DNA from 2 places in the Pseudomonas sp. FW305-3-2-15-C-LB1 genome. Region 2 is predicted to be linked to the other one. Evidence: predicted binding sites of a transcription regulator. Region 2 holds the regulator's gene; the other holds the start of a gene.
The links. The regulator sigma-54, encoded in region 2, starts transcription at its own class of promoters, with help from an activator protein. The targets are predictions, from matches to a motif close to ANTGGCATNNANNTTGCTNT.
Positions count from the first base shown of each region.

Region 1 (7,715 bases), on a different contig from region 2:
GCCCTGGGATTCTTCAGGGGTGTCGATAGTGACGTTTTCGAACGGTTCCTGCTTCACGCCGTCAACTTGACGGATGATCACTTCAGGACGACCAACGCCCATTTCGAAGCCTTCGCGACGCATGGTTTCGATCAGTACCGAGAGGTGCAGCTCACCACGGCCGGAAACCTTGAACTTGTCAGCCGAGTCGCCTTCTTCAACGCGCAGTGCAACGTTGTACAGCAGCTCTTTGTCCAGACGCTCCTTGATGTTACGGGAGGTCACGAACTTGCCTTCTTTACCGCAGAAAGGCGAGTCGTTTACCTGGAAGGTCATGGAAACGGTTGGCTCGTCAACGGTCAGAGGCTTCATCGCTTCTACCGCGTCCGGGTGGCACAGGGTATCGGAGATGAACAGCGAGTCCATACCGCTGATGCACACGATGTCGCCAGCTGCAGCTTCTTCAACGTCGATGCGGTGCAGGCCGTGGTGGCCCATCAGCTTCAGGATACGACCGTTGCGCTTCTTGCCGTCGGCGCCGATAGCGACAACCGGGGTGTTCGGCTTGACGCGACCACGGGCGATACGGCCAACGCCGATAACACCCAGGAAGCTGTTGTAGTCCAGTGCCGAGATCTGCATCTGGAACGGACCGTCACGGTCAACAGCCGGCGCAGGTACGTTGTCGACGATCGACTGGTACAGCGGGGTCATGTCTTCAGCCATGTCGGTGTGGTCCAGACCGGCAATACCGTTCAGGGCCGAGGCGTAGACGACTTTGAAGTCCAGCTGTTCTTCGGTGGCACCCAGGTTGTCGAACAGGTCGAAGATCTGGTCCAGAACCCAGTCCGGACGCGCGCCTGGACGGTCAACCTTGTTGATGCACACGATCGGACGCAGGCCGGCTTCGAAGGCCTTCTTGGTCACGAAACGGGTTTGCGGCATAGGGCCGTCTTGAGCGTCAACCAGCAGCAGAACGGAGTCCACCATCGACATTACGCGTTCGACTTCGCCGCCGAAGTCGGCGTGGCCCGGGGTGTCCACGATGTTGATGTGGTAGCCGTTCCAGTTGATGGCGGTGTTTTTCGCCAGGATGGTAATACCGCGCTCTTTTTCCTGGTCGTTGGAGTCCATCACGCGCTCGTCGTTGAGCTCGTTGCGCTCCAGGGTGCCGGACTGACGCAGGAGTTTGTCTACCAGGGTGGTTTTACCATGGTCAACGTGAGCAATGATGGCGATGTTACGTAGATTTTCGATCACTTGTGTATCTCGATCAGAGGATTCGGTGTGCTGACAGGTCGTGGCAGCGATTAACAGTAGAGTCAGGCCTTGCCGTTACAGCTTGACGGCAGAGTCGGGGGGCCGGTGACGCAGGCCACAGGCAAACAGCCCCGGGCTCTTAGCTCGGTCGATAAACGCGCACATTGGCATGCCCCTCACTGAGCAAATGGTGGGCATGCAGGCGACTCATCACGCCTTTGTCGCAATACAGCAGGTACTGACGGCTGTTATCCAGTTCCTTGAAACGCGCGTTCAATGCATAGAACGGCAGCGTTTGTACGTCGATGCCGGCGATTTCCAGCGGCTCATCCTCAGCGGCATCCGGGTGACGGATGTCGATGACGATCTGGCCGGCCAGGGCTTCGCTGACTTCTTCGATCTTGATGTCCTGGCCCAGCTCGTCGATGACGCGATCGATCGGGACCAGTTTGGCGTTCTCGAGCGCACGCTCCAGAATCGCCATGTCGAATTCTTTCTCTTCATGCTCCACGCGGTGACGCTTGGCGTGGGTCTTGGGGTTCACCGAGATGACCCCGCAGTACTCGGGCATGTGCTTGGCAAAATCGGCGGTGCCGATCTGCTCTGCCAGGTCGATGATGTCCTGCTTGTGGCTGGCGATCAGTGGGCGCAGTACCAGCTTCTCGGTAACACAATCGATGATCGACAAGTTCGGCAGCGTCTGGCTCGATACCTGGGAGATCGCTTCACCGGTGACCAGCGCGTCGATCTGCAACTGGTCGGCGATCCGCGAGGCAGCGCGCAACATCATACGCTTCAATACCACGCCCATATGACTGTTATCGACTTTGCCGAGAATTTCGCCCAGCACTTCCTCGAACGGCACGCTCACAAATAGCACGCGTTGGGAGCTGCCGTACTTCTTCCAGATAAAGTGCGCAACTTCCATCACGCCCAATTCGTGTGCACGCCCGCCCAGATTAAAGAAGCAGAAGTGGCTCATGAGGCCGCGACGCATGATCTGGTAGGCCGCCACCGTGGAATCGAAACCGCCGGACATCAGTACCAGGGTCTGTTCCAGAGCGCCCAGCGGGTAGCCGCCGATGCTGTTGTGCTGGCTGTGGATCACAAACAACCGTTGGTCGCGAATTTCCATGCGCACTTCAATTTGCGGTGCTTTCAGGGAAATTCCGGCAGCGCCGCACTCGCGACGCAGCTTGCTGCCGACATATTTCTCGACGTCCATGGAGCTGAAGCTGTGCTTGCCGGCACGCTTGCAGCGCACCGAAAAGATCTTGCCGGTAAGCGAGTCGCCGTAGTGCTGTTTGCACTTCTCGGTGATGTCGTCGAAGTCGCCCAGCGGGTACTCATCCACCTGCAGGAAGTGCGCGATCCCCGGCATGCAGCTCAGGCGCTCGGTCATGTCCTTCAAGGCTTTGGGCTCGGTGACACGGGTTTCCAGCTCGAGGTTGTCCCACACGCCGTTCACCACCACAGCCGGGTCCAGATCGCGGAGCACGGCACGGATGTTCTTGGCCAACTGACGGATGAAACGCGTCCGTACCGGTCGGCTTTTGATGGTGATCTCGGGGAAGACTTTAACGATTAATTTCATGGAAACAGCGCGCGCCGGGCCTGCTGAAAAAGGGGGGCGCGGATTATAGCGGAAATCGCTCAAGGTTTAACCAGTTAATATGCACAGCAGGCGCAACGCACTAAATGGGTGCACCTGCACGCCTTTGCGCTACATTGAGGTGCGCTATTTTCGGGCTTTTGTCGTAATGCACCGTTATAGGGGCGTTTTTGGAACAGAAAACCCATGTTGGCGCACTGGCATGCAATTTGCTCTCTTGTGAGGCAGGTTGCCATGGCGGAGTATCCGCGCCGGCATCACCCACATTCTAAGGGCTAACTCCACTACCCCAGCCCGAAGCCACCCGGAGGACACTATGTCGAAGTCGGTTCAACTCATCAAAGATCATGACGTTAAATGGATTGATCTGCGCTTCACGGACACCAAAGGCACTCAGCACCACGTGACCATGCCGGCTCGCGACGCGCTGGATGATGCTTTCTTCGAAGAAGGCAAAATGTTCGACGGTTCCTCCATCGCTGGCTGGAAAGGCATCGAAGCTTCCGACATGATCCTGATGCCGGACGACAGCACTGCCGTTCTCGACCCGTTCACCGAAGACCCAACCCTGATCATCGTCTGTGACGTGATCGAGCCTTCGACCATGCAAGGCTACGACCGCGACCCACGTGCGATCGCCAAGCGTGCCGAGGAATACCTGAAGTCCACCGGTATCGGCGACACCGTATTCGTAGGCCCGGAGCCAGAATTCTTCATCTTTGATTCGGTCAAGTTCAAGTCCGACATTTCCGGCTCCATGTTCAAGATCTTCTCCGAACAAGGCTCCTGGATGTCCGACCAGGACGTGGAAGGCGGCAACAAAGGCCACCGTCCAGGCGTCAAGGGAGGCTACTTCCCGGTTCCGCCATTCGACCACGACCACGAAATCCGTACCTCCATGTGCAACGCCATGGAAGAAATGGGCCTGGTCATCGAAGTGCACCACCACGAAGTGGCCACTGCCGGCCAGAACGAAATCGGTGTGAAGTTCAACACCCTGGTCGCCAAGGCTGACGAAGTACAGACCCTGAAGTACTGCGTACACAACGTGGCTGATGCCTACGGCCGTACCGCGACCTTCATGCCTAAGCCACTGTACGGCGATAACGGTTCGGGTATGCACGTTCACCTGTCCATCGCCAAAGAAGGCAAGAACACCTTCGCAGGCGAAGGTTACGCCGGCCTGTCCGACACTGCCCTGTACTTCATCGGCGGCATCATCAAGCACGGTAAGGCCCTGAACGGCTTCACCAACCCGTCGACCAACTCCTACAAGCGTCTGGTCCCAGGTTTCGAAGCTCCGGTAATGCTGGCCTACTCCGCTCGCAACCGTTCCGCCTCGATCCGTATTCCTTACGTGTCCAGCCCACGTGCTCGCCGTATCGAAGCGCGCTTCCCGGATCCGGCAGCCAACCCATACCTGGCCTTCGCGGCGCTGGTCATGGCCGGTCTGGACGGTATCCAGAACAAGATCCACCCTGGCGACGCCGCCGACAAAAACTTGTACGACCTGCCGCCTGAAGAGGCCAAAGAGATCCCACAAGTGTGCGGCAGCCTGAAAGAAGCCCTGGAAGAGCTGGACAAGGGCCGTGCGTTCCTGACCAAAGGCGGCGTATTCAGCGACGACTTCATCGATGCCTACATCGAGCTGAAAAGCGAAGAAGAAATCAAGGTTCGCACCTTCGTACACCCACTGGAATACGAGCTGTACTACAGCTGCTGATCCGGTAGCGCTGCTTAACGTGGCGTGACGAAAAAGACCTCCTTCGGGAGGTCTTTTTTTTGCCTGGGGTTTAGCTGGCCGGCGGATTCTCGCGTAACTATAAGGTAGCCTCTGACTGACGCTGCTGTAGACCTGCAAACCCAATCAAAAAGGTGGGAAGGGGCTTACCCCTCCCACAAGGAGATCTTCATTGAAACATAGACTTGTGTTCGCCCTGTTGTTCGCAAGTGCCAGTGCCAGTGCCGCGCCGCCCACCCTGGAGCCGCTGCTCAACAGCATCGCCGAACGCCTGGAGATCGCCGACCAGGTAGCCCTGAGCAAATGGGACAGCCACAAGCCGGTAGAGGACAAAAAGCGCGAACAAGAAGTGATCGCCAGCGTCGCCGCCCAGGCACCGAGCTACAAATTGGCGTCTGCCGCCGTCGAGCAGTTTTTCTCGGCGCAGATCGAGGCGAACAAACTGGTGCAGTACACCCATCTGTCAGACTGGCAGTTCCAGGGCAAGGCACCTGACGATCCACGCCCCGACCTGGTGAAACAGATCCGCCCGCAGTTGGACGAATTGCAAAAACGCCTGCTGCAGCAATTGGCTGACTTCACCCCGCAGCGCACCGATCCACAGTGCCCACAATGGCTGGCCGAAGCCGTGCATGAGCCGCTGAACGATCCGTTGCGTCAGCTGGCGATGATCCGCGCCACGGCCGAACTGTGCACTGGACCTACTTGATTTGAGGACCCGTCCTGCATCTTCACCGAGGCCGGCAGCCATAGCCTGACTGTTCATTTATCGAACAGGATGGAACCATGATCACCCTCAAGTGCTGGATTGCAGCAGCGGTGGGTTTGTCGTTGCTTGGCTGCGGCACCCACCCAAAGAACGCCGTACACATCGAAAAGGAGGTGTTGCTTGAACGCAGCGCGTCATGGGATGGCACACCTTACAAAGCCTACCCCTCAGGTCCGCCGCAACTGACGCTCATACGCCTCAAGATCCCTGCGCACACGCAATTGCCCTGGCACACTCACCCAATGCCAAATGCCGCCTACATCGTTTCGGGAGAGCTGACCGTTGAAACCCGTAAGAGCGGGCTGACGCGCACCTTGAGGCAAGGGCAAACCCTTGCCGAGATGGTAGGCATTGAGCATCGCGGTATTACCGGCAACACCCCGGTCGAGCTGCTGGTCTTTTACGCGGGCCGTCCGGGCATGCCACTTTCCGAACAACACTGATCCATCCCCCACTCCGGATCGTTTTCACCGCGCCCTGAAAACGATCCACTCGCCACTTCCTGAACAACCTTCACAAAACCGCACTATATTGGTGCGATAGGCTGCACCCTTCCCACTTGCCCAGCCCATTTTGGTTCGAAACTTCCCGTGCAAGCTGGCAGAACGCCACAGTTTCGCGCCTGAAACACCCATTTCAGGGCTTTCACGCTTCTTTTCGGAGCCTTGGTTTGGTTTTTGCATTTTCCATGTATCAGCGTGTGCCTCAAGCCCGCGCCTTGCTCCAAAAGAGGTCCTGATGACCATCAGCGATGCACTGCACCGTTTGCTACTCGACAACCTGACCACCGCGACCATCCTGCTCAATGACGACTTGCGTCTTGAGTACATGAATCCGGCGGCGGAGATGCTCCTGGCCATCAGCGGCCAGCGCAGCCATGGGCAGTTCATCAGCGAATTGTTCACCGAGTCGGCCGAAGCCCTGAGTTCGTTGCGCCAGGCGGTGGAGCAGGCACACCCGTTCACCAAACGCGAAGCGATGCTCACCGCCCTCACCGGCCAGACGCTGACCGTCGACTATGCCGTGACCCCCATCCTGAGCAACGGCGCGACGTTGCTGCTGCTGGAAGTACACCCGCGCGATCGCCTGCTGCGCATCACCAAGGAGGAAGCGCAGCTGTCCAAGCAGGAAACCAGCAAGATGCTGGTGCGCGGCCTGGCCCATGAGATCAAGAACCCACTGGGCGGCATTCGCGGCGCAGCGCAGTTGCTGGCCCGTGAGCTGCCGGAAGAACACCTCAAGGACTACACCAACGTCATCATCGAGGAGGCCGATCGCCTGCGTAACCTGGTGGACCGCATGCTCGGCTCCAACAAGTTGCCGTCACTGGCGATGACCAACGTGCACGAAGTGCTCGAGCGCGTCTGCCAGTTGGTGGAAGCCGAAAGCCAGGGCTGCATCACCCTGGTGCGTGACTACGATCCGAGCATTCCCGACGTATTGATCGACCGCGAACAGATGATCCAGGCAGTGCTCAACATCGTGCGCAATGCCATGCAGGCCATCAGCAGCCAGAATGAGCTGCGCCTGGGTCGCATCAGCCTGCGCACCCGCGCCCTGCGCCAGTTCACCATCGGCCACGTGCGCCATCGCCTGGTGACCAAGGTCGAAATCATCGACAACGGCCCGGGCATTCCTGCGGAACTCCAGGAAACCATTTTCTTTCCCATGGTCAGCGGCCGCCCGGACGGTACCGGGCTGGGCCTGGCCATCACCCAGAACATCATCAGCCAGCACCAGGGTCTGATCGAATGTGAAAGCCATCCCGGCCACACCACGTTCTCGATCTTTCTGCCTCTGGAACAAGGAGCCCCATCGACATGAGCCGTAGTGAAACTGTCTGGATCGTCGATGACGACCGTTCTATCCGCTGGGTCCTCGAGAAAGCCTTGCAACAGGAAGGCATGACCACCCAGAGCTTCGACAGCGCCGACGGGGTGATGAGCCGCCTGGCGCGCCAGCAGCCCGATGTGATCATCTCCGACATCCGCATGCCCGGCGCCAGTGGCCTGGACTTGCTGGCGCGGATTCGCGAGCAGCACCCGCGCCTGCCAGTGATCATCATGACCGCGCACTCGGACCTGGACAGCGCTGTCGCGTCCTACCAGGGCGGTGCCTTTGAGTACCTGCCCAAGCCGTTCGACGTGGACGAGGCGGTGGCACTGGTCAAGCGCGCCAACCAGCACGCCCAGGAACAGCAGAACCAGGAAGCCCCACCGGCCCTGACCCGCACCCCGGAAATCATCGGCGAAGCGCCGGCGATGCAAGAAGTGTTTCGCGCCATCGGGCGCTTGAGCCACTCCAACATCACCGTGCTGATCAACGGCGAATCCGGCACCGGTAAAGAGCTTGTC
Region 1 covers NZ_JBYSZX010000003.1:299,176-306,890, reverse strand. The annotation lists gene typA (translational GTPase TypA) at 1-1,239, opposite strand, end outside; gene thiI (tRNA uracil 4-sulfurtransferase ThiI) at 1,379-2,833, opposite strand; gene glnA (glutamate--ammonia ligase) at 3,168-4,574, shown strand; gene AC3WP7_RS08195 (chorismate mutase) at 4,765-5,301, shown strand; gene AC3WP7_RS08190 (cupin domain-containing protein) at 5,379-5,804, shown strand; gene glnL (nitrogen regulation protein NR(II)) at 6,100-7,185, shown strand; gene ntrC (nitrogen regulation protein NR(I)) at 7,182-7,715, shown strand, end outside.
Region 1: a site for sigma-54 is predicted at 3,048-3,067, ahead of glnA (glutamate--ammonia ligase). Genes of this name have one in related genera too.

Region 2 (7,715 bases):
GAGCGTTTTATGCCGAGCAAAAAGATTCGCAACTTCCTGTTATTCGGGGTCATCGCCGCGCTGTTCCTGGCGGTGGGCTACTGGAATATCAGCCCGGAGCGCTTTCTCGACCAGCCTGCTGCGCAGGTTGACGAGGGCGCTATCGACTATTACGCCATCAATGCCAAAAGCGTGCAGTTCCTGCCTGACGGCAAGGTGCAATACGAGATGACCTCGGACAAGGTCGAGCATGTGAAGGCCACCGAAGTCACCCTGCTGACCAACCCGGACATGAACATTTACCGCGGTACCGAGTTCCCATGGCACGTCACCAGCAAGCGTGGCGAGGTCAACCCGGACGGTACCGAGGTGGAACTGATCGACTCGGTGCGCATTGCGCGCACTGACGATAAAAGCCGTGAGACCGTGATTACCAGCAGTCGCATGACCGTATTCCCGCAGAAGCAATATGCGCAGACCGAGCAAGACGTTAGAATCGACGGCGCTGGCGGTGTATCGACTGGCAAGGGAATGAAAGCGTATTTGAAAGAAAGCAGGATACACCTGCTATCGAACGTAAGAGGACAGTATGAGGCTCGTTAAAACTCTCCCTATTTTGCTCGGCCTGGGCGCAGCACTGGGAAGCGTGAGCGCCTGGGCTCTGCCGAACGATAGCCAGCAGCCGATCCACATTTCAGCTGACGATGCGCAACTGGATGACAAGCAAGGCGTGGCCACCTACACCGGCGGCGTGATCATCACGCAGGGTTCGATGAAAATCACCGGCAATACCGTGACGCTTACGCGCACCAAGACCGGCGATATCGATGTCGTGACCTCGGTCGGCAACCTGGCTTACTTCGAACAGAAGCAGTCCGCGACCGATACCGGACCGATGAAGGGCTACGGCAAGACCATCCAATACCATGCCCAGCAGAACCGCATCGTCCTGATCGACCAGGCCAAGGTGCTCAGCCCCGATGGCAACTCCACGGAAGGTGAGAAGATCACCTATGACACCGTGAAACAGATTGCAAACGCCGGTCGTGCCAATGGCAACAAGGTCACCGCGCCTCGTCCACGGATCGACATGGTTATCCAGCCGAAGAAGAAGGCCGAGTAATGGCAACCCTGAAAGCCCAGCATCTGGCCAAGGCCTATAAAAGCCGTCAGGTCGTGCGCGACGTCAGCCTGTCGATCGACAGCGGCCAGATCGTCGGCTTGCTCGGCCCCAACGGCGCCGGCAAGACCACTTGCTTCTACATGATCGTCGGCCTGGTCCAGGCGGACCAGGGGCGCGTGCTGATCGATGACCTGGACGTGAGCCACCAGCCAATGCACGGCCGCGCCCGTGCCGGTATCGGCTATCTTCCACAGGAAGCGTCGATCTTCCGCAAACTGTCGGTGTCGGACAATATCATGGCGATCCTCGAGACCCGCAAGGAACTCGACCGTGACGGCCGTCGCAAGGAGCTGGAAAGCCTGCTGCAGGAGTTCCACATCAACCATATCCGCGACAACCTCGGCATGAGCCTGTCCGGTGGTGAGCGTCGCCGCGTGGAAATCGCCCGCGCCCTGGCCACTGCACCCAAGTTCATCCTGCTGGACGAGCCGTTTGCCGGCGTCGACCCGATCTCGGTCGGCGACATCAAGCAGATCATCCATCACCTCAAGGCCAAGGGCATCGGCGTGCTGATCACCGACCACAACGTCCGTGAGACGCTCGACATCTGCGAAACCGCCTATATCGTCAATGACGGCCAGCTGATTGCCGAAGGTGATTCCGCGACAATCCTGGCCAATGAACTGGTCAAGGAAGTGTATCTGGGTCACGAGTTCCGCCTGTAAACACCGTGGTGTCACGGCGTTCGCCAAGGTGCGCGGGAGTCAATGAAAACCTCCGGATTTTTATTGTTACCGCGCTCTAGGCAAAGCACCCGACATCAGGCATATAATTTGCTTATGTTTGGCGCTCACGCGCCCTGTCGTGGATGGCGCATTGCGCCGGCGAATAAGGTGTTAAGCCCCTGCCATGAAACCATCGCTAGTCCTGAGAATGGGCCAGCAGCTGACGATGACACCGCAGCTGCAACAGGCCATCCGCCTGCTCCAATTGTCGACCCTGGACCTGCAACAGGAAATCCAGGAGGCCCTGGAGTCCAATCCGATGCTCGAACGCCAGGAAGAAGGCGACGACTTCGATAATGCAGACCCGCTGGCCGATAACATCGAGCAAAAACCCAATTCCGACGTGCAGGAACCCTCCTACCAGGAAACCGCCCCCACGGTGGACAACCTTGAGGAAGGCGAATGGAACGAACGCATTCCCAACGAGCTTCCGGTCGACACCGCCTGGGAAGATGTCTACCAGACCAGCGCCAGCAGCCTGCCCAGCAACGACGATGACGAGTGGGATTTCACCACCCGCACCTCTGCCGGCGAGAGCCTGCAGAGCCATCTGCTATGGCAACTGAACCTGGCACCGATGTCGGACACCGATCGCCTGATCGCCGTAACCCTGATCGACTGCATCAACAATCAGGGTTATCTAGACGAGACGCTCGAAGAAATTCTTGAAGCCTTCGACCCCGAACTGGATATCGAACTGGACGAGATCGAAGCCGTCCTGCACCGCATCCAGCAGTTCGAGCCTGCCGGTATCGGCGCGCGCACCCTCAGCGAATGCCTGCTGCTGCAATTGCGCCAGCTGCCGGCCAAGACCCCATGGCTCGCCGAGGCCCAGCGCCTGGTCACCGACTACATCGACCTGCTGGGCAGCCGCGACTACAGCCAGTTGATGCGCCGCATGAAGCTCAAGGAAGACGACCTGCGCCAGGTCATCGAGCTGGTACAGAGCCTCAACCCGCGCCCTGGCTCGCAAATCGAGTCCAGCGAAGCCGAGTACGTGGTTCCCGACGTGATCGTGCGCAAGGACAACGAGCGATGGCTGGTGGAACTGAACCAGGAGTCGGTGCCACGCCTGAGGGTCAACCCGCAATATGCCGGTTTCGTCCGCCGCGCCGACACCAGCGCCGATAACACCTTCATGCGCAACCAGTTGCAGGAAGCCCGCTGGTTCATCAAGAGCCTGCAAAGCCGCAACGAAACCCTGATGAAAGTCGCCACCCAGATCGTCGAGCACCAGCGCGGCTTCCTGGAATACGGCGACGAGGCGATGAAGCCGCTGGTACTGCATGACATCGCCGAAGCGGTGGGCATGCATGAGTCGACCATTTCACGCGTGACCACGCAGAAATTCATGCATACCCCACGGGGTATTTATGAACTGAAATACTTTTTCTCCAGCCACGTCAGCACCTCCGAAGGCGGTGAATGCTCGTCCACGGCGATCCGCGCGATCATCAAAAAACTGGTTGCCGCGGAAAATCAGAAAAAGCCATTGAGTGACAGTAAGATCGCTGGTTTACTGGAGGCACAAGGCATTCAGGTCGCCCGTCGAACCGTCGCCAAGTACCGCGAGTCCCTCGGGATCGCGCCTTCCAGCGAGCGTAAGCGTTTGATGTGACGGGCGGGCCACAGCGTTCCAGTGGCAGGCGCCTTTGCCTGCCGCTTTATGCACTGGCAACGAAGGAGAAGCTGTATGCAAGTCAACATCAGTGGACACCATGTAGAAGTCACCCCTCCACTACGCGACTATGTCGAGCAGAAGCTGAGGAAGCTTGAGGGTCATTTCGACAAGATCACCAACGTGCAGGTCATCATGAAGGTCGACAAGCTTCAGCAGAAAATCGAAGCGACTCTTCAGATACCCGGTGGAGAAGTGGTCGCCAATGCCGAACATGATGACATGTATGCAGCAATCGACTTGCTCACCGACAAGCTTGACCGCCAACTCAAAAAGCATAAGGAAAAGAATCTGAGCCTGCTTCAGGGCACAGGTCGTTAACTCTCCCCCCATGATCCGACTTGAAACCATCCTGACCCCCGGCCGTTCCCTCGTGAACGTGCCGGGTGGCAGCAAGAAGAAAGCCCTCGAACAAATTGCCAACCTGATCGCGCGCGAAGTGCAGGATCTGGAGATGCAGGATGTCTTCGACGCGTTGATTGCCCGTGAAAAACTCGGCTCCACCGGTTTTGGCAACGGCATCGCCATTCCTCACTGTCGCCTCAAAGGCTGCGAAACACCTGTCAGTGCCCTGCTGCACCTGGAAGCCCCCATCGATTTCGACGCCATCGACGGTGCGCCGGTAGACCTGCTGTTCGTCCTGCTGGTCCCGCAAGCCGCTACCGATGCGCACCTGGAACTGCTCCGGCAGATCGCCAGCATGCTCGACCGCAAGGAAGTACGCGACAAACTGCGTAGCGCCAGCAGCAATGAGGCGTTGTACCAGGTTGTCCTGGATGAACAGAGCGGGCAGTAACCATGCGCTTGATCATCGTCAGCGGCCGCTCCGGCTCGGGTAAAAGCACCGCCCTCAACGTTCTTGAGGACAACGGGTTCTATTGCATCGACAACCTGCCCGCTGGCCTGCTGCCAGAGTTGGCGGAACGCGCCTTGATCCATACCGAACTGGCCCAACCGCTTGTCGCCGTTTCGATTGATGCCCGTAACCTGCCCAGCCACCTCGAGCGATTCCCGCAATTGCTCGAGGAAGTGCGGGGCAAGCACATTCATTGCGACGTGCTGTACCTGGACGCCGACGAAGAGACCCTGCTCAAACGCTTCTCCGAGACCCGCCGGCGCCACCCCCTCAGCAGCTCCCATCGCTCTCTGGCCGAAGCCATCGAAGACGAAACCAAGCTGCTGGGACCGATCATTGACCTCGCCGACCTCAAGATAAACACCACCAGCCTCAACCTGTACCAGTTGCGCGATGCCATCAAGCTGCGCCTGCTGAACCAGCCGGAGCCGGGCACGGCATTCCTCGTGGAGTCGTTCGGGTTCAAGCGCGGCATGCCGGTCGACGCCGACCTGGTGTTCGATGTGCGCTGCCTGCCTAACCCGTACTGGAAACCGGAGCTGCGTGACCAGTCCGGGCTGGATCAGCCCGTGGCCGATTACCTGGCGGCGCAACCGGATGTGGAGGAGATGTTCCAGGATATTTCCACCTACTTGCTCAAATGGCTGCCACGCTTTGCTGCAAGCAACCGCGCCTATGTCACCATTGCCATTGGCTGCACTGGCGGCCATCACCGCTCCGTCTACCTGACCGAGCGCCTGGGCCAGGTGCTGCAACAAACTCTCAAGAACGTCCAGGTCCGCCACCGCGACCTTAGCTGAAAGGAACACCCCCGCGATGCCCGCTCTGGAAATTGAAATCATCAACAAGCTGGGCTTGCACGCCCGCGCCTCGGCCAAGTTCGTGGGCGTAGCAGGGCAGTTCCCCTGCCAGATCCGCGCCGGGCGTACACCGGAATCCATGGTCGACGGCAAGAGCATCATGGCCATGATGATGCTGGCGGCCGGCAAGGGCACCCGGATTCACTTGAAGACGGAAGGCGAGCAGGAAGACGAAGCAATGGCCGCGCTGGTGGCGCTGATCAACAATTACTTCGACGAAGGTGAATAACCCTCTGTAGAAGCGAGCTTGCTCGCTCCTACAGTAGACTTTACCTACCCCAAAGCGGTGTCCATCACCATCATCAAGCAAAAACCGATGCACAGGCCCAGGCTGGCGAGTTTTTCGTGACCATTGCGTCGCGATTCGGGGATGACTTCGTGGGTCACCACCAACAGCATCGCGCCAGCAGCCAGGGCCAACCCCAAAGGCAACAACACTTCGGCCAGGCTGACCAGCCAGGCGCAGAGCACAGCGAATACGGGCTCCACCAGACCTGATGCAGCGCCGATCAGGAACGCCTTGACCCGCGACATTCCCGCCCCGGCCAACACCAACGCAATCACCAGTCCTTCGGGCACGTCCTGCAACGCGATGCCCATGGCCAGGCTGTCGGCATCCGGCATGCCACCACCGGCGGAAACGCCTACCGCCATGCCTTCGGGGATGTTGTGGGCGATGATGGCGAACACGAACAACCAAATTCGCGGAGGAATTACCGGCTTGTCCGGCGTGCCCACCAGCATTTCCGGACTCGCCCCGGAGACCTTACGGTCAACCAAGTACAACCCGAATGCTCCCAGCATGATGCCAAAGCTGATCAAACCACTGGCACCCCACGGTGAGAGCCCCAGGCTTTCAGCCGCGGCAATGCCCGGGACGATCAGCGAAAACGCCGTCGCCGCCAGCATCACCCCTGCACCAAAACCCAGCAATGTGTCGCTCAGCGCCACCGGCATGCGTCGGATCACCAGTACCGGGACCGCGCCCAGCGCCGTCCCCAGAGCGCAAATGGAGCCGCCTTGCAGGGCGCGCAGGATACGCGGTTCCAGGTTCAGCCAGGCCAGCCCGTGGGCCACCAGCAATGCAGTACCTGCCAATAGCAGCAGCGAGCCAAACGCATAACGAAACATTCGTCCGCTGCTGATCGCCAGTGTGTCAGTCCCCATAGTCGGCCTTAGATCTTGTCGAGGGTGATTTTCAGGCCAAAGCGGCCTGATAGCGGGCGGCAACTTCTGGCCAGTTGATAACACTGTAGAAGGCATTGATGTATTCGGGGCGGCGGTTCTGGTACAGCAGGTAGTAGGCATGCTCCCAGACGTCCAGACCGAGGATCGGTGTATTGCCGTTCATCAATGGACTGTCTTGATTACCACTGCTCTCCACCACCAGAGTCTTTTGCGGGGTGACGCTCAGCCAGGCCCAACCGCTTCCGAAGCGCGTCAACGCGGCTTTGGTGAAGGCTTCCTTGAAACTCTCAAAACCACCCAACTGTTCGTCGAGGGCTTTGCCCAACGCACCTTCGGGCTTGCCACCGCCTTTGGGCGACATCACCGCCCAGAACAACGAGTGGTTGGCATGGCCGCCGCCCTGATTGATCACCGCTGCGCGCAGTTTTTCCGGCAGTTGCTGCACGCTGGACACCAGTTTCTCGACCGGCCAGCCCGCAAACTCGGTGCCTTCGACCGCTGCGTTGAGGTTATTGATGTAAGTCTGGTGGTGCTTGGTGTAGTGAATCTCCATGGTTTGCGCATCGATATGCGGTTCCAGGGCGTCATACGCGTAAGGCAAGGCAGGCAAGGTGTAAGTCATTTCAATGTGCTCCGTAGTGGGGCGTGGCGGGCTGCGCCGCAGTACCGCCCAGCAAGCGATGGGTGCGAGGGTATTCGCCGTGATCGCTGATGAAATTCAACAGTTCGACATAGGTTTTGCTGCTCTGGCGCAGCGCCGCTTCCCGCAACTGCGGGCTCAGGCGCGGGTCCTGCATGGTCTGCAACAGACGCTGGTGGATAGCGCAAAGGTATTCCGCGCTTTCTTCCGGCTGGTTCAGCCGCAGGTGCAGGTCGGCCAGGTTGTGATGGGAAATGACGCAAGCCGCCACTGCTTCGTCGGCATCTGCCCAGCGCTCGAACAGCACTTGGGCCAGGGCCAGGGCTTGCAAGTAAGCCTCGCGAGCGTCAACCAATTCACCCGCCATAAAGCAGCGATTGGCCCGTTCGATCGTGCGTTTCCAGTGCTCCATGGTGAGCCTCCAAAGCAGAGTCGGTGATTACACGCCGCCGGCCGTGAGCTTTTCCGGATCCAGCAGGATTTCCAGTTGGCTGCGCGGCAAGTCGGTGTGCTCAAGGGCGACATCAATCACCGGACGGCCCTGCTGATAGGCCTTCTTGGCGATTTCAGCGGCCTTTTGGTAACCGATGATCGGGTTGAGTGCGG
Region 2 covers NZ_JBYSZX010000001.1:219,011-226,725, reverse strand. The annotation lists gene AC3WP7_RS01125 (KdsC family phosphatase) at 1-1, shown strand, start outside; gene lptC (LPS export ABC transporter periplasmic protein LptC) at 10-582, shown strand; gene lptA (lipopolysaccharide transport periplasmic protein LptA) at 569-1,102, shown strand; gene lptB (LPS export ABC transporter ATP-binding protein) at 1,102-1,827, shown strand; gene AC3WP7_RS01105 (RNA polymerase factor sigma-54) at 2,012-3,505, shown strand; gene hpf (ribosome hibernation-promoting factor, HPF/YfiA family) at 3,581-3,886, shown strand; gene ptsN (PTS IIA-like nitrogen regulatory protein PtsN) at 3,897-4,361, shown strand; gene rapZ (RNase adapter RapZ) at 4,364-5,221, shown strand; gene AC3WP7_RS01085 (HPr family phosphocarrier protein) at 5,238-5,510, shown strand; gene AC3WP7_RS01080 (ZIP family metal transporter) at 5,555-6,448, opposite strand; gene AC3WP7_RS01075 (superoxide dismutase) at 6,480-7,091, opposite strand; gene AC3WP7_RS01070 (DUF2753 family protein) at 7,093-7,521, opposite strand; gene AC3WP7_RS01065 (class II fumarate hydratase) at 7,549-7,715, opposite strand, start outside.